DNA from 4 places in the Anaerotruncus sp. AF02-27 genome. Region 1 is predicted to be linked to each of the others. Evidence: predicted binding sites of a transcription regulator. Region 1 holds the regulator's gene; each other region holds the start of a gene.
What was found. Region 1 encodes Rex, which represses fermentation and respiration genes when NADH is low (regulators of the CRP and FNR family bind a similar motif). Its sites were predicted from a motif close to ATTGTTAANNNNTTAACAAT; they were not measured.
Positions count from the first base shown of each region.

Region 2: the regulator Rex is predicted to act here: its motif matches at 1,939-1,958, upstream of adhE (bifunctional acetaldehyde-CoA/alcohol dehydrogenase).
Region 3: the regulator Rex is predicted to act here: its motif matches at 2,137-2,156, upstream of gap (type I glyceraldehyde-3-phosphate dehydrogenase).
Region 4: the regulator Rex is predicted to act here: its motif matches at 2,369-2,388, upstream of DWV16_RS04365 (phosphoenolpyruvate carboxykinase (GTP)).

Region 1 covers NZ_QSBX01000020.1:37,308-44,552, forward strand. Annotated here, with positions in the region: gene ychF (redox-regulated ATPase YchF) at 1-649, shown strand, start outside; gene DWV16_RS13855 (hypothetical protein) at 649-1,191, shown strand; gene DWV16_RS13860 (hypothetical protein) at 1,532-1,729, shown strand; gene DWV16_RS19775 (RNA polymerase sigma factor) at 1,782-2,066, shown strand; gene DWV16_RS13870 (isocitrate/isopropylmalate family dehydrogenase) at 2,205-3,365, shown strand; gene DWV16_RS13875 (redox-sensing transcriptional repressor Rex) at 3,413-4,063, shown strand; gene DWV16_RS13880 (hypothetical protein) at 4,109-4,807, opposite strand; gene rsmA (16S rRNA (adenine(1518)-N(6)/adenine(1519)-N(6))-dimethyltransferase RsmA) at 4,804-5,667, opposite strand; gene DWV16_RS13890 (dCMP deaminase family protein) at 5,799-6,290, shown strand; gene DWV16_RS13895 (FAD-binding protein) at 6,319-7,245, shown strand, end outside.
Region 2 covers NZ_QSBX01000002.1:270,136-277,380, reverse strand. Annotated here, with positions in the region: gene DWV16_RS03420 (MFS transporter) at 1-996, opposite strand, end outside; gene DWV16_RS03415 (M48 family metallopeptidase) at 1,341-1,889, shown strand; gene adhE (bifunctional acetaldehyde-CoA/alcohol dehydrogenase) at 2,068-4,677, shown strand; gene DWV16_RS03405 ((2Fe-2S) ferredoxin domain-containing protein) at 4,828-5,073, shown strand; gene DWV16_RS03400 ([Fe-Fe] hydrogenase large subunit C-terminal domain-containing protein) at 5,077-6,771, shown strand; gene DWV16_RS03395 (SpoIIE family protein phosphatase) at 6,771-7,245, shown strand, end outside.
Region 3 covers NZ_QSBX01000037.1:867-8,111, forward strand. Annotated here, with positions in the region: gene DWV16_RS17265 (hypothetical protein) at 1-354, shown strand, start outside; gene DWV16_RS17270 (hypothetical protein) at 669-893, opposite strand; gene gap (type I glyceraldehyde-3-phosphate dehydrogenase) at 1,059-2,069, opposite strand; gene DWV16_RS17280 (sensor histidine kinase KdpD) at 2,367-3,524, shown strand; gene DWV16_RS17285 (DUF1846 domain-containing protein) at 3,751-5,235, shown strand; gene DWV16_RS17290 (CTP synthase) at 5,480-7,084, shown strand.
Region 4 covers NZ_QSBX01000003.1:127,459-134,703, reverse strand. Annotated here, with positions in the region: gene DWV16_RS19760 (hypothetical protein) at 300-428, opposite strand; gene DWV16_RS04365 (phosphoenolpyruvate carboxykinase (GTP)) at 437-2,206, opposite strand; gene tsaD (tRNA (adenosine(37)-N6)-threonylcarbamoyltransferase complex transferase subunit TsaD) at 2,424-3,473, opposite strand; gene DWV16_RS04355 (hypothetical protein) at 3,496-4,293, opposite strand; gene trmB (tRNA (guanosine(46)-N7)-methyltransferase TrmB) at 4,290-4,964, opposite strand; gene dusB (tRNA dihydrouridine synthase DusB) at 4,961-5,971, opposite strand; gene polA (DNA polymerase I) at 6,107-7,245, shown strand, end outside.

The sequences.
Region 1 (7,245 bases):
AGGCGGCGACAAGACGCTCGCCGCGCAGGCCGACATCTTAAAACGTCTCAAGGAACATCTGGAAGAGGGCAAATCCGCCCGTTCTTTTATCTGCGACCCGGATGAACGCGAAGCGCTCGCGGACATGCCGCTGCTTTCCGATAAGCCGGTCATCTACGCCGCAAACATGAGTGAAAATGACTTTATAAATGGTATCGAAGAAAACCGCTTCTACAAAGAAGTTCAGGAAATCGCCGCCGGGGAACAATCCGAAGTGCTGCCCATCTGCGCACGGATTGAGGAGGAAATCGCGGACATGACCCCGGAGGACAAACTGATGTTCCTTGAGGAAATGGGCCTGCACGAGTCCGGACTTGACCGGCTCATCAAAAAAAGCTATTCCCTGCTGGGGCTCATCTCCTTCCTGACCGCCGGCAAACAGGAGGTTCGCGCCTGGACGATCAAGAAGGGCACCAAAGCCCCGCAGGCCGCCGGAAAGATTCACACCGATTTTGAGAAAGGGTTCATCCGCGCCGAAGTTGTCGCTTATGACGACCTCATCGCCTGCGGTTCAATGGCAGCCGCCAAGGAGAAGGGGCTCATCCGTTCGGAAGGCAAGGAATATGTCTTTCAGGACGGCGATGTGGTGCTGTTTAGGTTTAACGTCTGATGAAACGCTTTTGGATCATTCCGCTCGCGCTGTTCGCCGCCGGGATCGGTATCGGGCTTTTGTACTCCGCGGTGCGGCCCGTGCCACGGGAGAAGGCGTTCTTCCTTCCCGAAGCGCAGAATGACAAGGTCTTTTCGGTGATCGGGTTCGGCAGCTCCGAAGCCCCTGTGGCGAGCGTTACAGCGCGTCCTGAACAGGATTCCTACCCCGTCGGGACCGAAAGTATCAGCCTCGTTGTTTTAAATAACGCTTCCGACACGCTGCTCTACACCTCATGGTTCGATTTCCGCAAAGTGGACGGCGGCGAAGTTTTGCCGCTCACCCCGCGCGACGGCGCGATGGTAAACCCGGACAGCGTTTCCGCCTCCTTCCCACTCGCACCGGGCGAAACGGCAACCATCCCGATCCCCATCGATATTTTCGACGAGCCGCTTTCGCCGGGCATCTACCGCGTGTCTCAACTTGCCTGCTTCATCGATCCGCACGGCGAAGCGCTCGCCTGCACCGAAATCACGGCCGATTTTACCATTTCAGCAAACTGACCCCCATACGAACCAAAGCCCGCCGGCAATGCCGGCGGGCTTTTTTGATCGGCTTGTCCCTGTTGCGCGCAGCGCATTTTCGCACTGGGTGCGAAAATATGTCCCGCGTGCTTTTTATCACGCGGCACACATCGTCTTGCCTGCGGCAGATTGCGCGTAATCTTTGCCGGGAAGCGGCAACAAAATTGCGCGCACGGGGCCGCGGGGTGTCCCCGCGTGTCCTTCTTTGGGTCCTTTCTTGGACAAGCAAGAAAGGACCATTCCCCCGTTTGACTTCGTTTTTTTCCCATGCTACGTTGGGGTTAGAGGGGAAAAACAAGCGAATCGAAAGGGGAATTGCATGGATCTGACCGCACTTTCAGCAGAATACCGCGCTGCTGCCGAAGCGCTGCAGAAGCGCCTATGCGAGCTGCGCAAGCGTCTGCGCACGGCAGACGGTGAGGAAGCACTCCTTCTGCGGCGCCGGATGGACGCGCTCTATACCGAATTGAGTGATTTAAAGGTGGTGACGGCCTATCTCAAGGACTACTACGCATAGTAAATACCGGCAGGATAAACCGCTTTTCCCCCAGCGGGCCTGGAACGCGCACCTGTCCGACCCGGACAAGGTCGCGTCCGAAACCTACGGCGGCAACGGTGACAACACGCCCGCGCGTGAACGCTACCGGCGGTTTGCCGCCAACGCCATCCGCTTTCTGCCGCCAGGCCAGCAGGAAGCCGTCCGGCTCTATTACCTGGAGGGGATCAAGATGCCTGAGGCCGCCAAAATTCTCGGCGTCAGCCGCTCCACGGTCAGCCGCAGGCTGGCCGCCGCGCGCAAAACCCTGCGGGAGCTCGCCCGTTTTTGCACCGACTCTGGTTTCCTGCCGCCCTGAACCTTCCGTTTTTTCTCCAAACTGCATCTTTGGGCAGCTGGCTTTCAGATTGACAAGACCTGCGCAATGATATAAAATAATGTATAATTATTACTGTGATGTAACTGTATCATGAAATGAATCATAGGAGGACTTGCATTGGATCAGAAAGTACAAGCGGCTGTCGAACATTTTGCCGCGCTGGTAGAGGCCCAGCTTGCGCGCAATGAGCGCATTAAAGCAACTAAGGACTTCGTGGATTACGAACATCTCGATAAGATCGTCATCGGTGTCTGCGGCGGCGACGGCATCGGCCCCATTATCACCAATGAAGCCGCCCGCGTATTAAAGCACCTGCTGGCGGATGAAGTGGCCGCCGGCCGTGTGGAATTTAAGCAGATCGACGGCCTCACCATCGAAAACCGCGCCACCGTCGGCAAAGCTATCCCGGACGACGTGCTCGCGGAACTCAAAAAATGCCACGTCATCCTCAAAGGCCCCACCACCACCCCGCGAGCGGGCGATCCCTGGCCAAATATCGAATCGGCCAACGTTGCGATGCGCAAGGAGCTTGACCTGTTCGCGAACGTCCGCCCGGTCAAAGTCCCGAGCGAAGGCATCGACTGGACCTTCTTCCGTGAGAATACCGAAGGCGCATACACGCTCGGCTCCTGCGGCGTGAATGTCGACGACGAAGTCGCGTTCGACTTTGTCGTCACCACCACCGAAGGCACCGAACGCATCGCGCGGCTCGCTTTCGACTATGCCAAGAAAAACCACAAAGACCGCGTTTCAATCGTCACCAAGGCCAACATCGTCAAGACGACCGACGGCAAGTTCCTCAAACTCTGCCAGAACATCGCCAAGGAGTATCCGGACATCTCCACCGACGACTGGTATATTGACATCATGACCGCAAAACTGATTGACCAGAAGCGCCGCCGTGATTTCAAGGTATTTGTACTTCCGAACCTCTACGGCGACATCATCACCGATGAAGCCGCCGAGTTCCAGGGCGGCGTCGGTACCGCGGGCAGCGCCAACATCGGCAAACGCTACGCGATGTTTGAGGCGATCCACGGCTCCGCGCCGCGTATGATCAAGGAAGGCCGCGGCAAATATGCCGATCCCTGCTCGATGCTGCGCGCAGCGGTGCTGCTGCTGAGCCACATCGGCTTCCAGGCGCAGGCGGATAAGCTCGACCGTGCGCTGGACGTCTGCATGTACGAGGAGAAAAAGCTCACCATCACCGGCCGCGACACCGGCTGCACCTGCGAGGAATTCGGCAATTATGTCATGGATACCGTAGCGAGCCTCTGATCCGCCCGGCACACAAGGAAATCTACACAGGAAGGGTGTTTGTGTCTATGCCAAAGCATGAGGGCGTTTCACTGTCGGTTATCCGGCGTCTGCCGCGCTACTATCGCTTTTTGGGCGACCTTCTGAAAAAGGATGTCACCCGTATCTCTTCGCGGGAGCTTGCACAGCTCATGCAGCTCACCGCCTCCCAGATCCGACAGGATCTCAACTGCTTCGGCGGATTCGGCCAGCAGGGTTACGGTTACAACGTCGCCGCGCTTTATAAGGAAATCGGAAACATCCTCGGCCTCAATAAACAGGCCGACATCATCCTGATCGGCGCGGGAAATCTCGGCCGCACGCTTGCAAAGCATATGAACTTCGACACCAGCGGTTTTAAGCTCGTGGGGATTTTCGACAACTCCCCCACGGTCATCGGGCAGAAGATCCGGGAACATACCGTGCGGGACACCACCGAACTCGAAGACTTCTGCCGGGAAAATCATCCCCGCGCCGCGATCCTCTGCATCCCGCGCGAGGTGGCTTATGAAACGGCCGAGCGGCTCAAAAACCTCGGCATCAACTGCTTCTGGAACTTCTCCCACTACGATCTGCTGCTTAATTTCGAGAACGTCGTGGTCGAAAACGTGCATCTTGGGGACAGCCTTATGACCCTTTGCTACCGGATGAACCAGTTTTATGCCGACGAGAAATCCTGATTTCAAACCCAAACGGCCCCGCTTCTGAGAAGCGGGGCCGTTTCTCTATTCCTTTTTGTCCTCCGGCAATTGTTTTTCGTCCCAGAAATATTTTGCCACAACGAATCCAACCAACAGGATGAGGATGCAAAAAATATCTGTCATGAAAAGCTCGGCTGTCCCAATCCCGGTGCCCGGCCCGTCCGCCACCCCTGACGCGTACAGTTCGGGAGCGAGGTCGTTCCCATCCGCGTCAAGAAGCCGTAGGCCGCGCCAGAGCCCCTCCGTTTTCGGGTGCTCATAAATATCGACGAAATCCCGTTCGGCAATCTCTCCGGAAAACACCACCTGCGGCGGTTCCTCGTCCACCGTAATGACCTCGTAGGCCACCGCGCGCGGGTCGGCGTTCGCGCCGCAGACCGCGACCTTCCGTTTGCCCGAAGCGGTGAAGGGATAGACCTCCACGCCGATCGAATTGCCGTAGCCGGCGCTGACCGGCCGGTAAAGGGTGTTCATCCCCCGGTCGAAAAGCGCGTAGCCCATCATCGGGCCGCCGCCCGGGTCCTTGAAGAGCACGAACAGCCGGTTGCCGGCCTCCTCGGTCCCGGCTATCTCCACCGGCATGCCGGTATATTCCGTGAGCGCCTCGGTCAGCGATTCCGGTTTCGCCGTATAGTGGTAAACCATTGTGTAATACGCCCCGGTCGCGATGAGGGTAACAGCCGCGATCACAATGGACAGGATCCTGCGTTTTGTCAGTTTCATCGTTTCATCTCCTTTGCGGCGCGGGAAAGCGCCGCGAACTGTTCCATCGTGAGCTGCTCGGCGCGTGCCGTGCCCGGCACCCCCGCTGTTTCGAGCAGCGCGGCGGTGTCCGGCTTCGCAAGCGAAAGCCCGCTTGCCAGACAGTTCAGGATCGTTTTTCGGCGTTGGGAAAAAGCCGCCTTCACCACCGCGAAGAAAGCCTTTTCATCCCCCACGTCGTATTGCGGCCGCTCCCGGATATCCAGCCGGATGACCGTACTGTCCACGTCGGGCGACGGCATAAACGACCCGCGTGACACCTGAAAGAGCACCTTCGGGACGCTGTAGTACCGCACAGCGATTGTGACCGCGCCAACCTCGCGGGTGGCGGGTTCGGCGCAGAGCCGCTGCGCGGCCTCCTTCTGCACCATCACGGTGATCGATTTGACCGGCAGGCGCTGCTCGAGCAGGCTCATAATGATCGGCGAGGTGATGTAGTACGGCAGATTCGCGCAGACAACCACCTCCATGCCGGAAAACTTTTCCGCGATGAGCGCGTGCAGGTCGACCCGCATCACATCCGCATTCACGATCTCGACGTTTTGGTAGCCCGCGAGCGTTTCCGCGAGCACCGGCAGCAGCCGGGCATCAATTTCGATACAGACGACTTTGTCCGCGCGTATGGCAAGCTCGGCGGTCAGCACACCGACGCCCGCTCCGATTTCAATGACTCCGACGCCTGCTTTCGCGCCGCCAAGCTCGGCCATGCGCGGGCAGACGGTCGGGTTGACAAGGAAATTCTGCCCGAGCGCTTTACTGAATGTAAAACCGTGGCGCGACAATACGTCTCGTATCACGCCAATATTGGAAAGGTTGTCCATAAAATCCTCCAGGAACTGGATTTGGTTTTGCAGGAAATAAAAAAGGAGCTTGCACAGGCCGCCGCGGTATAGTAGAATAAAATCAATGACCAGCTCCATACCTTTCATCATTATAAAGGAAGTGAAGATAGATGGCAAGACGCGATAAAATAAACTATTATTTGGATATTGCCGAGACGGTCGCCTCGCGCGGCACCTGCCTGCGGCGCAACTTCGGCGCGATCATCGTGAAAAACGACCAGATCGTTTCGACCGGCTATGTCGGCGCGCCGCGCGGGCGGGAAAACTGTTCCGATTTGGGCTACTGCACCCGCTCCAAGCTCAACGTCCCGCGCGGCGAACGATATGAACTCTGCCGCTCGGTACACGCCGAAATGAACGCGATCATCCACGCCTCTCGCGAGCAGATGCTCGGCGCGACGCTTTACCTGGTCGGCAAGGAATATGACACCGGTGAATATGTCCGCAATGCCTGTCCCTGCTCAATGTGCACCCGCCTCATCATCAACGCTGGCATCTCCACCGTGATCATCCGCGACGACAAGGAGGAATTCCGCGTCATCAACGTGGCGGACGAGTGGGTCGTGCATGACGAATCCCTCAAGGGGCTTTCCAACTATTGAAAAAATACATCATCGGGAGCAGATGCATATGTATGATCTGGCCATCGTAGGGCTCGGCCCTGCGGGCTCCACACTGGCGCGCCTGCTCGGGCCCCGGATGCGCGTCGCGGCGATCGACCGCAAGGATTCGCCGGAGAACGGCTTTCGCAAGCCGTGCGGCGGCCTGCTCGCGCCGGACGCGCAGAAGGCGCTTGCCTGTCTCGGCCTCACTCTGCCGCGCGAGCTGATCGTCGACCCGCAGATCTTTTCGGTGCGCACGATCGATCTCGATACCGGTGTCACCCGCTATTACCAGCGTTTTTATGTAAATCTCGACCGCCATCGGTTTGACCTTTGGCTGCGCGGGCTCATCCCGCCGCAGGTCGACCTGTTTACGAATGCTGCCTGCCGCGCGGTGGAAAAAATCCCCGGAGGCTGGCGGGTGCGTTTTTGGCGGGATGGCCGGGAGCAAACCATCGAAGCCGCCCGCCTTGTCGGCGCGGACGGCGCCAATTCGCTGGTGCGGGAGGTTCTCTACCCGCATAAAAAACTGCGCAGCTACGTCTCGATCCAGCAGTGGTTTGCGGACACCCACACCACGCCGTTTTATTCCTGCGTGTTTGATTCCGAAAACACCGACTGCTACTCCTGGGCGCTTTCAAAGGACGGCAGCCTCATATTCGGCGGGGCGTATCCCGCCAAAGGCTGCCGCGAACGGTTTGAGCGTCAGAAGCGCAAACTGGAAAGTGTTGGAATTCATCTGGGCGAACCGAAGCGAACCGAAGCCTGCCGGGTGCTGCGTCCCGCTTCGCCCGGGCAGTTCTGCTGTGGACGCGACAACGCCTTCCTCATCGGGGAGGCGGCCGGATTCATCAGCCCAAGCTCGCTCGAAGGCATCAGCAGCGCGATTTTGAGCGCTGTCATGCTCGCGCGGGTGCTCGCGGCACCGCAGGGCGACCCCAACGGACGTTACCGC
Region 2 (7,245 bases), on a different contig from region 1:
AAGCGCGATCGAAACACCCGAGAAAAATGGACAGGCGAAGCCCATGACAGCCGAAAGAAAGGCGAAAATGACAAATCCGGACGGCGGAAGCAGCCCGGTGAGCACAAGCGCCACCCCCATGAGGAAGATCGAACCGATAATTGAAACGATTTTTCGGGAAAAGCCTCCCCACGCGCCGAGCAGGATCGAACCAGCCATCATCCCGACCGAAAAGACGATCTCCGCAATGCTTGCGTGGGTGGCAGTCCCGCCAAAATAATCCATCGAGAGCAGCGGGTAGAGCGCGCCGGCCGGGGAGAATGCCAGGAAGAAAAGCGCGCTCACAAGCAGAAGCCCGTAAAGCCCCTTATGCGAACGCAGGACGCGCAGGCCATCGAGCGCTTCCCGGATGATATGGGGCCGTTCGGTATGCCGCATCTCCAGTTTGGGGATGGTGCAGACGGCAAGAGAACCCATGCCGACCAGCGCGCCGAGCACGTCGAGAAAGACGATCGCTTCCAGATCCCACGCCGCATAAAGCATCGCGGCCAGCGCGGGCCCGATAATCATCGATACGGACTGCAGGGTCTGCGAGTACCCCGCGCATCGGGTGAGCTGATCCGCGGGGACGAGCAGCGGGGTGACGGCGGAGAGCGACGGCGCATGGAATGCCGAACCGGCCGACCGGATAAATAGGACAAGCAGGAAGAGCCAGAGCGGCAGGTCGGCGAAGATCCCGACAATCACGATCGCAAGGCAGGCCATAGCGATACAGAAGTCGGAGGTGAGCATGATCTTTTTGCGGTCCCACCGGTCGACCAGAACGCCGGCGAATGGCCCGAGCAGCCCCTGCGGCAGAAAACCGAGCAGGTAACCGACTGAGAGGACCATGGGAGAGCGGGTGGTATCGGTGAGATAGAGGACGATCGCGAACTGCACGATCGAGCTGGTCAGCAGAGAGACGGCCTGCCCCGACCAGATGGTGAAAAAGGTGCGTTTCCAGTGTGTCTGGTTCATAAAACTCCTTTGCGGGCGCAAAAAAAGCGCAAACGATTCCCATGCGGGCCCGCTTACGCATACCGGTCAAAAGACAGAAAGAGACAGCATTCCCATGAAGCGGTCAGCCGCGCTGATTCTCTGCTGAAATTTCCCGGATACGTAAAACAACAAAACCCGTCACAGGCCTTTTTGGTGTATGTACGGCGAGGAAACTTAGAAGAACCAGAATTGCAATGCCATCATAAACTCCTTCACGGTGAAATGTAAGGGATATTATAACTGAGGGGAGCTGTTTTGTCAATCCCGGTTGACAGAGTTTAATGGCAAGGTTTAAGATTGTAAAAACAAGGAGGGGGATCGCGATGCGGCGCAGCGTTGGCACAATCACTTATGAACTTACCTATAAGCGGGTCAAGAACCTGAACCTGCGCGTCACCGGGGAGGGGGAGGTGCGCGTCTCCGCGCCCAAACGCGCGCCGACCGGGGAAATCGACCGGTTTGTCGCCTCACGGGCCGCGTGGATCGAGGCGGCGCGCGCCCGGATCGCCGTGCGGAAGGCGCAGGCGCAGGCGGCGGACACAGAATATACCGACGCCCAGTGCTTGGCCGCGTTTAACGCGGTGAGTGATGAAATTTATCCGCTTTTCGCGGATATCCTGCCGGGGAAACCAAAGATCCAGGTGCGGCAGATGAAGACCCGTTGGGGCGTCTGCCATGTGGCAAAAAACTGCATCACCCTCAATAAGCAGCTGATAGCAAAACCGAAGGCGGCGCTCGAGTATGTGGTGCTGCACGAATATGTGCACTTTCTGCATCCGGATCACCAGAAAGGGTTCCACGAAACGATGGCCAAATTGATGCCGGACTACAAAGCGCGGCGCGCATTGCTGCGGGCGGTTCCAGTGAATTGAATTGTGCAAAGTTCCTATAAATAAAAACATATATTTGTTTATTTGTCTAATTGTCAAAAGTTTAACAATATGATATTATATTGACAAAGAATTAACAATCTCATTTTACAGCACCCCTGTTAATTCTGATAAAAAGAATTTGATTTCCGTTTATATCATTTTTAGGAGGAAGCATTTCATGGAAAAGGCAAAAGCAGCACAGAAGCCCGAAATTGACATCAACGCGATGATCAATGAGCTGGTGGAAAAGGCGGATGTCGCACTCAAACAGTATATGGAACTCAGCCAGGAGCAGGTGGACCAGATCGTCCACGCAATGGCGCTGGCAGGGCTTGACAATCACCAGATGCTTGCAAAGATGGCGGTCGAGGAGACCGGCCGCGGCGTCTACGAGGACAAGATCACCAAGAATATCTTCGCAACTGAATATATCTGGCATTCGATCAAATACGAAAAGACGGTCGGCGTGATCGACGAGAACGACCTCGAAGGCTATGTGGAAGTCGCGGAGCCGGTCGGCATCGTCGCGGGCGTCACTCCGGTAACCAACCCGACCTCCACCACCATGTTCAAGGCGCTCATCACCCAGAAGACCCGCAACCCGATCATCTTCGGCTTCCATCCCTCCGCGCAGAAATGCTCGGTTGAGGCGGCCAAAATCGTGCGTGACGCGGCCGTCAAGGCGGGCGCGCCGGAAAACTGCATCCAGTGGATTGAATATCCGTCGATCGACGCGACCAGCGCACTGATGCACCATCCGAAGGTCTCCCTGATCCTTGCCACCGGCGGCGCCGGCATGGTGAAGAACGCCTACAGCTGCGGCAAACCGGCGCTCGGCGTCGGCCCGGGAAACGTCCCCTGCTACATTGAGAAAACCGCGAACCTCGAGCGTTCCTGCACCGACCTGATGCTCTCCAAAACCTTTGACAACGGCATGATCTGCGCCTCCGAACAGGCGGTCATCGTCGACGAGGAGATCGCCCCGACGTTTGAGGCGTTCATGAAGAAGCACCGCTGCTACTTCCTCAATGACGAGGAGACCCTGAAGGTCACCGATTACGTCATGCCGGCTGAACGCGGCGCGGTAAACCCGGTGGTCGTCGGCAAATCGCCGGCCTGGATCGCTGAGCAGGCGGGGATCAAGGTCCCGGCTGATACCAAGATCCTGATTGCGAAGCTCCCCGAGCCTTCCCGGGAATACCGCCTCTCGCTTGAAAAGCTTTCTCCGGTGCTCGCTTACTTCACTGTCAAGGACGCCAAGCAGGGCTTCGATTATGCCAACCGGATGCTGGAGCTGGGCGGCCTCGGCCATTCAGCGGTCATCCACACCTCGGATATGGAGCTTGCGCGCGCGTATGGCGAAGCGATGAAGGTCGGCCGCGTCATCGTCAACTCCCCGTCCTCACAGGGTGCGATCGGCGACATCTATAATACCAACATGCCCTCTCTGACGCTCGGCTGCGGATCGTTTGGCCACAACTCCACCACTTCAAACGTCTCCTCGGTCAACCTGATCAACAAAAAGCGCGTCGCAAAAAGGAGAGTCAATATGCAGTGGTTCAAGATCCCGCCGAAGATTTACTTTGAGAACGATTCGATCCAGTATCTTGAAAAAATGCCGAACATCAGCCGCGCGTTTATCGTCACCGACCCGATGATGGTGAAACTCGGCAATGTCGATAAAATCCTCTACTATCTGCGCAAACGCCAGGAATACTGCCATGCGGAGATCTTCTCGGAGGTTGAGCCGGACCCGTCGGTCAACACCATCAAACGCGGCGTGGCGGCAATGAACGCCTTCCAGCCGGATGTCATCATCGCGCTCGGCGGCGGTTCCGCAATGGATGCCGCGAAGGGCATGTGGCTCTTCTATGAGCACCCGGACACCTCGTTCGACGGGCTGAAACTCAAATTCATGGATATCCGCAAGCGTACCTACCACTTCCCGAAACTTGGTGAAAAGGCGCAGCTGGTCTGTATCCCAACCACCTCCGGAACGGGCAGCGAGGTCACTTCCTTCTCGGTCATCACCGACAAGGAGCACGGCAACATCAAGTATCCGCTCGCTGACTATGAGCTGACCCCGGATGTTGCGATCATCGATCCGCAGTTCGTCATGTCGCTGCCGAAATCCGCGACCGCGGACACCGGCCTCGATGTGCTGACCCATGCGATCGAAGCGTATGTCTCGGTGCTTGCCTCCGACTATACCGACGGCCTGGCCATCAAGGCGATCGAGCTGGTCTTTGAATACCTGCCGCGCGCCTATAAGAATGGGGATAAGGATTTCGAGGCGCGTGAAAAGATGCACAACGCCTCCTGCATCGCCGGTCTTGCGTTCACCAACGCATTCCTTGGACTCAATCACTCAATGGCGCACAAGCTGGGCGGCGAATACCACATTCCACACGGGCGCGCCAACGCGGTGCTGCTGCCGCATGTGATCGCTTATAACGCTTCCGAACCCACCAAGTTCACCATCTGGCCGAAGTATGAAAAATTCATCGCGGACGTAAAATATGCCAAGATCGCCAAATATCTTGGCCTGCCCGCTTCGACCACCGAGGAAGGCGTCCAGAGCCTGATCAAAGCAATCCGTGATCTGATGAAGGAAGTCAACATGGTCATGAGCATCCAGGAGTGCGGTGTGGATGAGAAAACCTTTATGGCCGGCGTCAGCCAGCTCGCTGACCGCGCGTTTGAGGACCAGTGCACCACAGCCAACCCGCGGCTGCCGCTCGTGAGCGAGATCGCTGAAATTTACAAGAAGGCATACTACGGAAAATAAGGTTTTCTGAGAGAAAGATCCAGGGAAAAACGCTTGAAGAAACGGTAAGTTTGTAGTATCCTAAATAATATGGATGAGGGAAGCCGCATTGCAGTTGAATAGGTTGTAATGCGGCTTTTTTCTGCGAATAACGGCCACGGAGGAAATGGTATGGAAATTTATGTATGCATCGGAAGCTCCTGTCATCTGAAGGGTTCCTACGACATCATCAATGCATTCAAAAAACTGATCGCGGACCATGGGCTTGAGGAAAAGGTGAGCCTGAACGCTTCCTTCTGCCTTGGGCACTGCCAGAACGGCGTTACCATCAAGATTGGCGAACAGATCGTCACCGGGCTCAACCCGCAGAACGTGGAGCAGATCTTCAACGATATGGTTTTAAAGGAGCTGCAGTAACCGATGACCGATGTTTTGAGCCTCAAAAAGGCAAACTGTAAAAACTGTCACAAATGTATCCGCGCCTGCCCGGTCAAGTCGATCCGGTTCGCGGACGCACAGGCCAAAATCCTGCCGAACGAATGTATCCTCTGCGGGCGGTGCGTCGTCGTCTGCCCGCAGGACGCCAAAAAGCCGCGCAATGATCTGACCGAGGTCATCGGCGCGATTGGGGAAGGCAGGCGCGTGATCGCCACGGTCGCGCCCTCGTTCATCAGCCATTTCGATGTAGCGGGTATCGAGGCGTTTGAAGGGTATTTAAAAAAGCTCGGCTTTTTCAAAGCGTATGAGACCGCCGAAGGGGCGTATATCGTCAAAAGCGAATATGAAAGGATCATCGCCGAAAAAAGGCAGGAGGTCATCATCTCCTCCTGCTGCCACACGGTCGTGTCGCTGATCCAGAAATATCATCCGCTTTGCATCCCGTACATAGCGCCGGTTATCTCCCCGATGCTGGCGAGCGCAAAGAAGATCAAGGCGGAATATCCGGACGCTTATGTCGTGTTCATCGGCCCGTGCATCTCCAAAAAGGATGAGATCGCAAAGATCCCGGGACCGGTCGACTGCGTGCTCACCTATGAGGAGCTGGACCAGTGGTTCCAGAAGCGGGAGATCGTCCCGGAGCGAGAGGAAATTTCTGCCGCAGAGGGGCGCGCTTCGCGCTTCTTCCCAAAGACGGGCGGCATCATCGAATGTATGCACACCGAAGGCACCGATTACCATTACCTCACGGTCGATGGGGTGGAAAACTGCATCTCGGCGCTCCAGGAGATCGAGCGGGGCGGCCTCAAGGGATATTTTATCGAGATGAGCGCCTGCGAGGGCAGCTGCGTGAACGGCCCGTCCACCCGCGGCTTCGCGCATTCGATCCTGCGTTCGCGCGTGCGGGTGGACGAATACGCCCAGCCCGACCGTTCTGCGAAGCCGGACTTCGACATCACAGAAAAGATCGCGCTTACCCGCAGCATCCCGAGCGAATTTGTCAAGGAGGTCGAGCCGCCCGAGGAGGCGATTCGCGAGATTCTCCAGAAGATGGGCAAGACGAAACCGGAGGACGAGCTCAACTGTTCGAGCTGCGGCTATGCCACCTGCCGCGAAAAGGCCAAAGCGGTCTACAACGGCAAGGCGGACATCACCATGTGCCTGCCCTTTCTGCTTGCAAAGGCCGAAAGCTTTTCGGACAACATCTTTAATGTCAGCCCGAATGCGATCATGGTGCTGGACGAAAACCTCACCATCCAAAAGATGAATATGCCGGCCTGCCATCTCTTCAACATCCCTTCCCCAAAGGCGCTGCTGGGTTCGATGATCGTAGAGCTTCTGGATCCGAACGATTTTGAAGACGTGCTCGAAACCGGTAACGATATAATCGACAAACGGGTCTATCTTTCGGAATATAAAAAATTTGTCGAGCTGAGCATCGTGCGCGATGAGGAACATAACGCACTCTTCGCCATTCTCAAGGACATCACCGCCGACCACAACCGCCAGGAAAAATATAAGGAGCGCCGCGCCAAGACGATCGACATCACCGACAAGGTGGTCGAGAAGCAGATGCGCATTGTACAGGAGATCGCCTCGCTGCTTGGGGAAACCACCGCCGAGACCAAAGTCGCGCTCACCCAGATCAAGAATACGGTTCTCTCGGAGGACGAATGATGGACAGACTCTTTATGGAAAACGGCTACATCAGCCTGAACAAGATGGGGGAGGAGCTCTGCGGCGACCGGGTGGAGGTCAAGCCCGTAAACGCGAACGGCGACTTCACAATGGTGCTGGCCGACGGGCTTGGCAGTGGTGTAAAGGCGAATATCCTGTCAACGCTTACTTCAAAGATTATCGCGACCATGATGGACAGTGACATGCCGATTGAGGAATGTGTCACGACCATTGCCCAGACCCTCCCGGTCTGTTCTGTGCGGCAGGTGGCCTATGCCACTTTTACGATCATCAAGGTCTACCGCAACAAGGACGTCCATCTCATCCAGTACGACAATCCGGACGTCATCTGCCTGCGGGACGGGAAGAACTTCGATTACCCGAAGGAAGAAAAGGTGATCGCGGGCAAAAAAATCTATGAATCCCTCTTTAAGATCAAACTGGGCGACCTGTTCATCGCAATGAGCGACGGGG
Region 3 (7,245 bases), on a different contig from region 1:
GTCACTCCATGGGAGGCCACTGGCGAATATTGCACACAAAATTTGTTTATTCCACAAAATACAATCATTCGAAAAGCCAAACTGAAAAAAGTGAAGTTTGAAGAAATCAATGATGCGCTTAAATATAAAACCATTCATACCTTTGAACAGATTACACCGCACTCGCCAATTTGTCTTGTAATTGAGCGTACAGAGGCAATCCCAACCTATATGATAGAATGGAAAATTGAATACGGTGGAAAGGCTACCTATTATTTTTGCGATAATCTTAGAAATGGCGACAACTCGCTAAATGGTATCCAGTATCATTATGGGATATGGGCAAAAGTGCGAAAAGCACTTGATTTAAAGTAAGACATCTGAACAAACGCATGCTTCACCGATAGAAAATTATTGAGTTTATTGGAGGCTCGTTTAATGGTTACAGATATACTTATATATGTTACAATTATAGTTATGATTGCAATTGAACGTTATAAGTATATCCAAATGTTTGAAGATCCTAAAAAAAAAGGAGACTCTATATTCTGTATGGGTTAATATTTCTAGTAGGCTCTATAATTATAATAATAACCATTATTCAAAATCACATTTGAAAAATAAGTTCTGTTATAAAGACAGTACTACCATTTGCGTAGTACTGTCTTTTTTATATATTTTTAAATCACTCACAACCGGTGGCTTTCTGCCTGATTCCAGTTTTTCCAAAAAAACTTTTGAATGTAAACAGGCCGCGCTTCCTCCAGCGTTGTGGCGTTATAGCTCTCTTGCAAAAAGCGCAGCAGGTATCCAAAAAGCTTTTGATAATTGGATATGGCACGTTCCAAGCAGCGCTTACAGCGACATGAAAAACAGAATTCTTGAGCAAGTTCTTCCAGACGGTTTTGACACATAAAAACACCCATCCTCTTATCAAAATCCAAGAGAATGGGTGTTTTTAATTCTGGTTATTTTCCGAATCGTTGTTACAACAGCAGTAAGAAAAGCCCACTAGCCGGTGCAAAAACGATAAAGGAAGCCAGTGCAAATATGCCGTAAATCCGCTCTATAAGCTGTTCTTATTTCGCGTCAACGGAAGCCATGTGCTGGATGAGCATCAGGACCTTGTTGGAATAGCCCCACTCGTTGTCATACCAGGAAACCAGCTTGACAAACTTGTCGGTCAGCGCGATGCCGGCTTTCTCGTCGAAGATGGAGGTATGCGCATCGCCGATGAAGTCGGAGGAAACGACATCCTCGTTGACATATTCCAAGATACCCTTCAGGGAACCCTCGGAAGCCTTCTTGATGGCGGCGCAGATCTCTTCATAGGAAGCGGGTTTGGCCAGGTTGACGGTCAGGTCGACAACCGAAACGTCCAGAGTCGGAACGCGGAACGCCATGCCGGTGAGCTTGCCGTTGAGTTCCGGAATGACCTTGCCGACCGCTTTCGCGGCGCCAGTGGAGGACGGAATGATGTTGCCGGAAGCGGCGCGGCCGCCTCTCCAGTCCTTCTTGGACGGGCCGTCAACCGTCTTCTGGGTGCCGGTGGTGGAATGGACGGTGGTCATCAGGCCATCGACAATGCCAAACTCGTCGTTGATGACTTTCGCCAGAGGCGCCAGGCAGTTGGTGGTGCAGGAGGCGTTGGAGACGATGTTCATCTCTTTTTTGTAGGTCTCCTGGTTAACGCCCATGACAAACATCGGGGCGTCCTTGGAAGGCGCGGAAATGATGACTTTCTTGGCGCCTGCTTTCAGATGCGCCTCCGCCTTTTCCATGGTGGTGAAAACGCCGGTGGACTCAACCACATAATCAGCGCCACACTGGCCCCACGGGATGCAGGCCGGGTCTTTCTCCGCGTAGAATTTGACTGTCTTGCCGTTTACGACGATCGCATCGTCGGTGTAGCTGATTTCACCTTTGTACTGGCCGTGCACAGTGTCATAACGCAGCATGTAAGCGCAATAATCCGGAGTCATGAACGGGTCATTGACGCCGACAAATTCGATGTTCGGGTTATCCAAACCAGCGCGGAATACAAGCCGTCCGATGCGGCCAAAACCGTTGATACCAACTTTAATTGCCATTGGAATACGACCTCCTATATTTTGATATGCTCCTATTTTAATACACTTTCAGGAAAACTACAACAATTTTGTCAAAGAATAAACGATTTTCTTTATTTTTCTCAATCCACCATTTTTTATACATGGGTTTTTATTGAAAACAACCAATCTTTATACTATAATAATGAGACTATCTAATGTCGAATTCTGTCGAAAACAGTTCCTGCCCTTTCCAGTATTAGGCTGTCGTTCCTAGCACATAACCCGGCAAATCCTCCAAAAGATAATTTATATCAATCCGTTTGAAGGGGAAGTACGATGGATACGAGTCTGCAAAACGATCAGTTTCTTGACCGGCTGGTTCAAATGGCATCCACAGCCGGCCTTCCTTATGTTTTCACCGATGAGAATTTCAACATCATCTGGAGCAGCGAGGCCGCCCGCACTTCGCAGCCCTGTCTCAGCCTGCCGGACGGGGTTCATGTCCTGCTGGACGGGTATGATTTCGATCAGATCAGAGGGGAAATTGACGCCCACGGCGTATTTTCCACCGTCAATGACGCCATGTTTCTGCAGCGTTCGGTGACGGTCCTTCCTCTGCCCGACCAATCGGGCCATGCCCGCTATCTGGTACAGCCCTCTTTCTTCACCCGCCAGGGCACCGGCCTGCATCCGGAAGGCACGGCGCTCGCGCTTTCCGCGTTCGGCTCGCAGTACCGTGTTCCGCTCACCGCGATTTTCTCATCGCTTTCCCTGCTGCGGCAAAACGCCGAGCAGCAGGATGAACAGCAGCGGGGCAAAAGCCTCGAATACCTGCAATCGATCAATCAAAATGCCTATTTGATCCTGCGCGCCTGCGACTGGATGACCACTTATACCCGGCTTTCCCAGGGGCTTTGGCCCTCCCTTCCCCGCCGCGTTGAGATTTTCGGCTATCTGCGCGAACTCTTTGAGGCTGCCGCCCGGATTTCGGAAAGCGCCGGCATCCCTCTGACCTTTTCCATCCCAACCGAACCGCTTGTCATCTCCTGCGACCTTGCCAAGCTTTCGATGGCGATCCACAATATCCTCTCCAATTCCATGCGGTATACCCGTCCGGACAATGTGATCGAAGTCAAGGTCCGCAAAATCCGCAGTTATGTGAGCGTTTCAATCGTGGACCGCGGGCGCGGCATCCCCGCGAAGGTGCAGCCGCACGTGTTCCAACCGTATTACTCCTTCGACCCGTCCGGCCAGCCTTTCACCGGCAACGGCTTGGGGCTTGCCATCGCCAAGTCCTGTGTCGCCGCGCTGGGCGGCACCATCACTTTGATCAGCGAGGAAAATAAAGGAACCACCGTCCTTTTCACCATCGACGCCAAGGATGACCCGTCGGCGCCGGAGGCGGTTGAAAGCACTGCGGCGGAATATCTGTCCGATCGTTTTTCCACGCTGCGTATTGCGCTGTGCGACGCCGCCGTTCCGCCGCTGCGCTGAAGATTCCCGGAACAAATTCTGGCCGCGCGTCCGTTTTCCATCGGATGCGCGGCTGTTTTCGCCGGATATAAAAACTTTTTGCCATTCTTCCCAAACTTTCAACACTTTCCATATTGCAATTCTAGCCAAAAACAGGTAGAATAAAAAAATGTGTTAAAGGATTTGAAATGCTGCCGGACGGGGGTTATCTTTTTCCGGACGGCAATCATTGCGGGAGGCGGAGCGTGTGCACAGGGTCGGTTTTGACAACGAAAAATATCTGAAGCTTCAATCGGAGCACATCCGCCAGCGGATTTCCGCTTCCGGCAACAAGCTTTATCTCGAATTCGGCGGGAAACTTTTCGACGATTTCCATGCCTCCCGCGTGTTGCCCGGTTTCGCGCCGGACAGCAAGATGAAGATGCTGCTTCAGATGAAGGACAGTGCCGAAATCGTCATCGTCATCAATGCCTCCGACATTGAAAAAAACAAGGTGCGCGGCGATCTTGGCATCACTTACGATGTGGACGTTCTGCGCCTTATCGACGCGTTCCGCGCCATCGGCCTTTTTGTCGGCAGCGTGGTTATCGCGCAGTTTGCCGGACAGCCCGCCGCCGAAGCCTTCAAGCGCCGGCTCGAGCATCTCGGCGTGAAGGTCTATCTGCACTATCCGATCGCCGGATATCCGTCCAACATCCCGCTCATTGTCAGCGACGACGGCTACGGCAAGAATGAGTATATCGAGACGACCCATCCGCTGGTGGTCGTCACCGCGCCCGGCCCCGGCAGCGGCAAGATGGCAGTCTGTCTCTCCCAGCTCTACCATGAATATAAACGCGGGGTCAAAGCGGGCTATTCCAAGTTTGAAACCTTCCCGATCTGGAACCTGCCGCTCAAGCATCCGGTCAACCTCGCTTACGAGGCCGCGACCGCCGATCTGGGCGATATGAACATGATCGACCCGTTCCATCTGGAGGCGTATGGAAAGACCACCGTCAACTATAACCGCGATGTGGAAATCTTCCCGGTTTTAAACGCCATCCTCACCCGGATCGCAGGCGAGAGCCCCTATAAATCCCCCACCGATATGGGCGTCAATATGGCCGGGATGTGCATTGTCGATGACGACGCGGTTTGCGCGGCTTGCCGGCAGGAGATCATCCGCCGGTACTATCAGGCGCTTTGCGACCAGCGCATGGGCCTTGCGGAAGAAGGCAGCGCTTACCGGCTGGAACTGCTGATGAACCAGGCTGGGATCAGCGCGGCTGACCGTCCGGTGATCCAGGCCGCCAACGGGCGCGCCGCTGAAACAGGCATGCCCGCCGCCGCCATCGAACTGCCGGACGGCACCCTCATCACTGGAAAGACCTCCTCCCTGTTGGGCGCTTCCTCAGCCGCTCTGCTCAATGCTCTCAAATACCTGGGCGGCATCGGACACAATATCCACCTGATCTCCCCAATTATCATCGAGCCAATCCAGCATCTCAAGGTCGACCATCTCGGCAACCGCAACCCGCGGCTGCACACCGACGAAACGCTCATTGCCCTTTCGATTTCCGCCGCCACCAGCCCGACCGCCAAGCTCGCGATGGAGCAGCTCGGCAAACTGCGTGGCTGTGAGGCGCATTCCTCGGTCATTCTTTCACAGATCGACCGCAATATCTTCAAAAAGCTCGGTATTAACCTGACGAGCGAACCCCAGTATCAGACCAAGAAGCTGTACCACAAATGACGCGCTGCCCGGCCCGGCGCCTGAAGCGCCAGCTTTTGGATAAGGCGCAACAAAAAATCTAAATACACACCGCATATGCGAAACGCGCTTCAATGGGGAAGCGGAAAATGCAGGCCCAGAGTATGGGCGAAGTATCTTTTTGAGATTCTTTGCCCATACTCCGGATAGCAGATTCCCCCACTCGTTGCACGGTTTGGATGTGCGGTGTTTTTGTTTTTCCGATTAAAGTTTGGAGGTTAGGATTATGGCAACCAAGTATGTATTCGTCACAGGCGGCGTCGTCTCAGGTCTCGGCAAAGGCATCACCGCCGCATCCCTCGGAAGGCTGCTCAAAGCGCGCGGCTACAGCGTCACCATGCAGAAATTCGACCCTTACATAAATGTCGATCCCGGCACCATGAGCCCGTACCAGCACGGGGAGGTTTTTGTCACCGACGACGGCGCTGAAACCGACCTCGATCTTGGGCATTACGAGCGGTTCATCGACGAAAACCTTTCAGTCAACTCGAATATCACCACCGGAAAAGTTTATGGCTCGGTCATTCATAAAGAGCGCCATGGGGATTACCTTGGGGGTACCGTACAAGTCATCCCGCACATCACCAATGAGATCAAGGAGCGGATCTACCGGATGGGCAGCACCGGCTCGGATGTGGTCATCACCGAGATCGGCGGTACGGTCGGAGATATTGAAAGCCTGCCTTTCCTTGAATCGATCCGTCAGTTTGTCAATGAAGCGGGCAAGGAGAACGCCATCTATATCCATGTGACGCTGGTGCCGTACATCTCCGGCTCAAACGAGCTGAAATCCAAACCGACCCAGCACAGTGTCAAGGAACTGCTCCGCCAGGGTATCCAGCCGAACATCCTGGTCTGTCGCGCGGACATGGAAATCCCGGAGGATATGCGGCAGAAGCTCGCATTGTTCTGCAATGTCCGCAAGGAGGACATCATCCAGAACCTCACCCTGCCGACCCTTTACGAAGCGCCGCTCATGCTCGAACAGGAAGGGCTTGCGGACGCGGTATGCCACCATCTGGGACTCGAAAACCGCAGACCGGACCTCGTGGAATGGTCCGACATGGTAAAACGGCTCAAGAACGCCTACAGAGCTGTCACTATCGGCGTGGTCGGCAAATATGTCGCGCTTCCGGATGCTTATATCTCCATTGCGGAATCGCTCAAACACGCGGGCATCTATAACGATTCGAAAGTGCAGGTCAAACTGATCAGCTCGGAGGAGGTCACTGCCGAAAATGCCGCCGAAATGCTCGCTGGATGCAGCGGTATCCTCATCCCCGGCGGCTTTGGCGACCGCGGCATCGAAGGCAAAATCGCCGCCGCACAGTATGCCCGCGTCAATAAAATCCCCTACTTCGGAATCTGTCTTGGCATGCAGATTTCGGTCATCGAATTCGCCCGCAATGTGCTGCATTTTGAAGGCGCCAACTCCGCTGAATTCGATGTGCAGCCTCCCTACCCGGTCATCCACATCATGGCCGAACAGCAGGAGATCACCGACAAAGGCGGCACCATGCGGCTTGGACTTTATCCCTGCAAACTCGCAGAAGGCAGCATCGCCCGTTCGTCCTATTCCGACGAGCTCATCTATGAACGGCACCGTCACCGCTATGAGTTCAATAATCTTTACCGCAGGGACTTTGAAGAACACGGCATGAAAATTTCCGGACTTTCCCCGGATCAGAAACTGGTCGAAATCGTCGAGATTCCCGGACATCCCTGGTTTGTCGGCGTACAGTTCCATCCTGAATTCAAGTCCCGCCCAAACCGCCCGCATCCGCTCTTCGCAAGCTTTGTTGCCGCCGCGCTGGCGCATTCTGAAAAATAACTGTACGGCCTCCACCGGTTACGCCGCCGCGGAATGGAAAATACCATGGGATTGTAAGGACAGCTCTTTCGTCCGCAGAGTGCAAGAAAAAGGCAAAAAGAGTGGAAGGAACTGTTCATTCCGCTCTTTTTGTGGTATACTATATTATTATCACCAAACTA
Region 4 (7,245 bases), on a different contig from region 1:
GCAGGTCTCGAAGTCCAAGGACGCGGCCGCCGCCTTTGCGAAGCAACCAGCGGCGGCGGGGTTCCAAGGGGTTCCCCCTTGGCGTGTTCTTTCCCCTATTTCTTGCACGAGCAAGAAATGGGGCCGCCGGAGGCGACTCCTCCGGAGCGCCTGGAAGGCGCAATCCCCCGGGCGCGCGGAGGGCGCAATCCCCGGGCGCGCGGAGGGCGCAAAAAAACAAGCGAATTCCTCATTTTTGCAGGGAGACAATAAAGAAAGCGCATGGAACCTGACGATTCCATGCGCTTTCACTTTTTTGTTCAGTGGCGGTCCCGGTTGAGGACCAAAACAGCCATGATACCGTACAGCACAGCCACGATGGTGGCTGCTGCAACCAGTGCCACCGCCGTGACGCCGCGCCACGGGTTGATCTGACGGTATTCCCTCATCATAAGCCTTATTTCTCGAGGTTGGCTTCGAGCTTTTCGAGCTCGGTCTCGAGCTCTTTGGGGAGTTTGTCGCCAAATTTGGCATAGAACTCCTTGATGCCCTTGACTTCCTCTTTCCACAGGTCCTTATCGACAGTCAGCAGGCCAGCGACAGTATCGGTGGTGATGCCGTCAAGACCGGTGATGTCGATATCTTCCGGTTTCGGCTCGTAACCGATCGGGGTTTCAACAGCTTCGGCTTTGCCTTCGACGCGGTCGATGATCCAGTTGAGGACGCGCAGGTTGTCGCCGAATCCCGGCCAGATGAAGTGGCCTTCGTCATCGGTGCGGAACCAGTTGACGTTAAAGATCTTAGGCGCTTTGTCACCGAGCTTCTTGCCCATTTCGAGCCAGTGCTGCCAGTAGTCGCCCATGTTGTATCCGCAGAACGGGAGCATCGCCATCGGGTCGCGGCGGACAACGCCGACAGCACCCGAAGCGGCCGCGGTGGTCTCGGAAGCCATGGTGGAACCTACGAACACGCCATGCTGCCAGTCACGGGACTGATAAACCAGCGGAGCGGTTTTGGCGCGGCGGCCGCCGAAGATGATCGCGGAGACGGGCACGCCGTTCGGATTTGCAAATTCGGAGGAGATGCAGGGGCAGTTGATGGCCGGAGCGGTGAAGCGGGAGTTCGGATGCGCGCCTTTGCTGCCATCGGTGCAATCCCATTTCTCGCCTTTCCAGTTGACCGCATTCTTCGGCGGGTTCTTATCGAGACCCTCCCACCAAACAGTGTTGTCGTCCAGGTTGTGGACCACGTTGGTGAAGATGGTGTTGCGGCGGGTGGTTTCCAGCGCGTTCGGGTTGGACTTCATGTTGGTGCCAGGGGCAACGCCAAAGAAGCCGTTTTCCGGGTTGATTGCCCAGAGTCTGCCGTCTTCGCCGATACGCAGCCAGGCGATGTCGTCGCCGACCGTCCAAACCTTGTAACCCTTGTCAAGCAGCTCCTTCGGCGGGATGAGCATGGCCAGGTTGGTTTTGCCGCAGGCGGACGGGAACGCGGCGCAGATATATTTGATTTCGCCTTTCGGGTTCTGCAGGCCGAGGATGAGCATGTGCTCCGCCATCCAGCCTTCCTGTTTCGCCTGGTAGGAAGCGATGCGCAGCGCGAAGCATTTTTTGCCGAGCAGAACGTTGCCGCCGTAACCGGAGTTGACCGACCAGATGGCGTTGTCCTCGGGGAACTGGACAATGTAACGGTTCTCTTCTTCCATCTTGGCCTTGGAGTGCAGGCCGCGGACGAAATCGTTGGAGGTGTCGCCCAGGTGGTCGAACGCCTTCTGGCCCATGCGGGTCATGATATCCATATTCAGTACAACGTAGATCGAGTCGGTCAGCTCGACGCCGACTTTGGAGAATTTGGAACCGATCGGGCCCATGCAGTACGGGATGACATACATGGTGCGGCCCTTCATGGCGCCGTCAAACAGGGCGCGCAGTTTCGGGTACATGACTTTCGGGTCTTCCCAGTTGTTGGTCGGGCCCGCTTCTTCCTTCGTTCTGGAGCAGATAAAGGTTCTGCCCTCCACACGGGCGACATCGTTGACCGCAGTGCGGTGCAGGACGCATCCCGGAAGCTTCTCAGGGTTGAGCGGCTCGAGCTCTCCGGTGGAGAAAGCCTGCTCGCGCAGTTCGTTGAGCTGTGCCTCGCTTCCATCAATCCAGACAACCTTATCCGGTTTGACAAGCGCTTTCATCTCCTCAATCCAATTGAGGACATTTTTGTTGTTCGTCATGATTTTACTCCTCTCGCTGTATTGAATTTTTAATAACACAATGATACATATGGGGCTGAAAGTCAACGGTTCATGGGGTTGCATCCCGCATGAAACTCGAACTTTTCACACTTAGCATTATAATGGATCAACTGCAAAAAAGCAACGTGAATTCGTTAGAATTTTGTGAATTTTCAGACAATCATGCAATTCATCATTTTTCTTCCTGCAAAACCAATCATTTTGAGACAGAATGCTTAGAATCATACGGATTTTGGAAAGGCAGGTCGATATTCCACGAGGCGCAAGCGTTTAAATCAAGCCCCGCCGGCGGGCTGCAAAGCTGCTCATAATAGGCCTGCGCGCCGATCATCGCGGCGTTGTCCCCGCAAAGGGACAGCGGCGGGACGCAGAGCCTGTACCCGTGGCGCCGGCACATCTCCTCCAAGCGGGAACGCAGCCCGCTGTTGGCGGAGACGCCGCCCGCCGCCACAATCGTTTTATAGCCGTATTCCCGCGCGGCCAGTTCCAGATGGCCCACCAGGATCTCGCAGATGGTGCGCTGGAAACTTGCCGCCAGCGAATCTGTATCCACATTTTCCCCTTTCTGGGCGGCATTATGCAAAAGGTTCAGCACCGCCGTTTTGAGACCGGAAAAACTGAAATCATAAGGCGAATCCTCGACGCGCGGCTTCGGAAGCTTATACTTTCTGTCATCGCCGCGCTTTGACGCCTCGTCGATATAGATTCCGCCCGGATATGGGAACCCCATAGCGCGGGCAGATTTGTCGAACGCCTCCCCGGCCGCGTCGTCGCGGGTGCGGCCAATGATCCGAAAGTCGGTGTAGTCCTTCACTTCAACGATGTGGCTGTGCCCGCCCGAAACAACGAGGCAGAGAAACGGCGGCTCAAGATCCGGATGCGCGAGATAATTGGCGGCGATGTGCCCACGGATATGGTGAACCGGGATGAGCGGTTTTCCCGCCGCGAGCGCAAGCCCCTTGGCGTAGTTTACACCAACCAGCAGTGCGCCGATCAGCCCTGGCGCGGCGGTCACAGCGACCGCGTCGATCCCGGCAAGCGTCAGCCCAGCCTCGTCTAGCGCGCCCTGCACAACAGGCACGATGTTTTCGGTATGGCGGCGGGAGGCAATCTCCGGCACCACGCCGCCGTATTTTCGGTGCTCCGCGACTTGAGAATTGATCACCGAGGAAAGAACCTTCCGTCCGTCCTCCACCACTGCGGCGGCAGTCTCGTCGCAGGAGCTTTCAATTGCAAGGATTTTCATAGCCATTTTCCTTTCGCCGCCATCAGGCGGGTTTCACGCTTTGTGCGATCATATCATAAAGCTTGAGGTCGTCCGCTGTTGCCGAAGCGGAGACGTAAAAATACAGATAAGTGAAATGTCCTTCGCCCAAATCCATCATATATTCCAGGACATTCCCGCCCAGGCCGGGCGTGATATACCGTGTAAAGCGGTCGCCGCAGCAGTAGGCGCCAATCTCATTTTCTGCTGATTCGAATGCCTCCCAGGTTTCGCCGGTTATCGGATTGCCTTCCGCTGAAAATACATTCCACGCGCTGAACAGTGTCTCGCCCTCAGGATAGTATCCCCCGATGTCCCCGATTTTGATCGTCCCGTTCGCGAAGCCGCCGTCGTATACGATGACTTCGTCGATCCCGCAGCGCGGCGGCAGCAGCAGCTTCGCTTCGACGCGCTCGGGCGGAAGGCCTTGTTTCTCCGCGTCATAGTTGATCAGCGTGACCGTGTGCCATTCCCATTCCGCCGGGTCTCCGAAATTTTTGTATTCGATATGATCCCACATGATATACGGCCCTTTCTGATTTTCCGGCAGGGTCGGGTCGGGCTGGACGCCGTCATAGAGCAACGGAGCCGATTCCGCCGGCTCCGAAAAAGCGGCGGGCGGCGCGGGGCTTTCCGGCGCGGACGAGCCGGATGGCGAGAGCGCGCCCCCGGCAGGGGCGGACGCTTCGGCAGAGGATGCGGGCACGGAAACGTCCTGCGCCATCGGGGGCGTTTCGCGGCCCTCGCAGCCCGCCAGCAACAGGCAGGCGCTCATCAGCACCGCGCGCAGGGTTTGTTTCATGGCGTGGGGGCCTTTCCCGGTTCCGCTGTTTTTTTCGCGCGGATCGCATAGATCGGCTGGCCGAGCGAGGAGAAATGCGTCTCATACTCGGTCATGACGTTGCCTGCGGCGCATTCACTCTGATGCAGATTGTTCGTCGTGAAATATGCCGGGAAAGCCGCTGCGAATTCATAGAGTGAGAAATGGTAAAGGTTGTAGTTGTCGGTCTTAAACCAGATTTCCCCGCCTGGCAGGAGCAGATTCTGATAGATTTTCAGCCGCTCGCGGTAGGTGAGCCGCCGTTTGAACTGCCGATGCTTGTGCCAGGGGTCGCAGAAATTGATGTAGATCCGTTCGAGTTCTCCAGGCAGAAATATCTGCGGGAGCTTTTCCGCATCATCCAGGATAAATCTGATATTTGGAAGCGGCGGCACGGCCGAGAGTACCCGTTCTGTCGCGATCACCGCGACGTTCGGTTCCCGCTCCACCGCAACAAAGTTTATATCCGGGTTTCGCCGCGCCATTTCAAAGACAAAGCCACCCTTTCCGCAGCCAATTTCCAGATGCAGCGGCGCCTGCGGGTTCGGAAATGTTTCACGGATATGCCCTTTCAGAGAAACCGGGTCCTTCAGAACAATCGATTCGCAGGCGGCCAGCCGCGGGGCTAAATTCGGTTTTTTACGCGGTCTCATCTTTCTTCCTCCTCATTTGACGGTTTGTCCAAAACGGCTTCCTCCGGATTGAGGCGCAGCGCTTCCTCCGCAAGCGCCCGCGCGTCGGCCAGTGTACAGAGCGTCCCTGCCTGCCGCCGCAGCGACGCCGCGCCGCGCACCCCCTTCATGTACCAAGCGGCATGCTTGCGCGCTTCGCGCATTGCGCCATATTCGCCCTTCTGTTCGCAGGCGAGCGAAAACTGCCGCAGCATGACCGCCATCCGTTCCTCCAAGGGCGGCAGTGGCAGTACCGTCCCGTCGGCCAGGAACTGGTCGACCTGCCGGAAGATCCATGGGTTTCCGAGCGCGCCCCGCCCGATCATCACGAGGTCACATTTTGTATAATCGTACATATTTATCACAGATTGTATACTGTCACAATCCCCATTCCCGATCACCGGGATCGAAACGGCCGCCTTCACTGCCGCGATAATGTCGAGGTCGACCGGAGGCGCGTAGAACTGCTCCCGCGTGCGGCCATGCACCGTCAACGCCGCCGCGCCGCTCTCCTGCATGATTCGCCCGAACTCCACGGCATTGACATGTTCGTCGTCCCAGCCTTTGCGGAATTTCACCGTAACCGGCAGGTCAACTGCCTTTACAGCTGCTTCCGTAATTTTCCCCGCAAGCGTGGGATTCTTCATCAATGCTGAACCGCCGCCGTTTCCAGCGATCTTGGGCGCCGGACAGCCCATGTTGAGGTCGATCACATCCGGCCGGTAATCGAGCGCCTTTTTCGCGGCTTCCGCGATCAGCTCCGGATCATCCCCAAAGAGCTGCACCGCGACCGGGCGTTCTTCGTCGCTCACCCCGAGCAGCTCGGCGGTCTTGCGGTCGGAATAGTGCATCCCCTTCGCAGAGGCCATCTCCCCTACCAGGTACGCCGCGCCGAACTGCTTGCAGATGCGCCGGAAGGCGCTGTCCGCGACGCCTGCCATCGGTGCGAGCGCGGCGGTACGCTTGATTTCCAGATTGCCGATCTTCATGGGGCCCCTCCAATTTGTTCATGATTCTAAATGATTATTTTAACAGAAATTTGGTGAATGGACAATCTTTTGTGGTATAATAATTTATAATTGTCAAGATTTATCATCTTTCACATATCGCAGAGGAGATTTACCATGAAATTGCTGGCCATCGACGGGAACAGTATTCTGAACCGCGCATTCTACGGAATCAAGGCGCTGACTACCAAAAATGGAGAATTCACCAACGGAATCTATGGTTTTTTGAATATCCTGCTGAAACTGCTGGAAGAAACCCAGCCGGACGCGGTCGCCTGCGCCTTCGACCTGCGCGCGCCGACCTTCCGCCATCAGATGTTCGAGGGCTATAAAGCCCAACGGAAAGGCATGCCCGAAGAGCTCGCCTCCCAGCTTGAACCGCTCAAGGAACTGCTGGCCGCGCTTGGCTACAAAATTGTCACCAAAGAGGGTTACGAGGCGGATGATATCCTCGGCACCTTTGCAAAGTCCTGCGCCGGACGCGGCGACGAGTGCGTCATCGCCACCGGGGACCGGGACAGCCTCCAGCTGGTTGGGGAACGCACCACCGTGCGCCTGGCCACCACCAAGATGGGCCAGGCCAGCTCGACCGTTTACGACGTGGCCGCCGTGATGGAGAAATACGGTGTGCCTCCGCGGGAACTCATCGACGTCAAGGCGCTTATGGGCGACGCTTCCGACAATATTCCCGGCGTGACGGGTATCGGGGAAAAGACCGCGCTCTCGCTCATCGCGCAGTATCACGATCTTGACTACATCTATGACCACTTGGACGAGCTCGAAATCAAGCCGGGCGTGCGTGCAAAGCTCGCAGCGGACAAGGAGATGGCTTACACCAGCCGTACCTTGGCCAAAATCGACTGCGATGTACCGATTGACGCCGACCCGGAAAGCTACCGCCGTGCCGAACCGGACGCAGCCAAAGCGGGCGCACTCTTCGCGCGGTTTGAAATGTTTAAGTTGGCTGACCGATGGGGGATCGATCCTACGGCCGCGGCAGCCGATCCGGCACTGGAGGAATCCGCGCCGCAGGCTGTTTTGCAGGTTTCCTGTGATCCAGGTGAACTGTCCGCACTGTTTACCGATAAAAAAGCGATTGACTTGCTGATTGAATGGGATGATGACCAACCCAAAGCCGTAGCTGCCGCCGTTCCGGGGCGGCTGATTCTTGCGGACGGCGCAAAGCTCAACGAAATCCTGGGCTTTTCAGCCGGACTGCGGATCTGGAGCAGCAAACCGCTCTATCGTTATTTGTA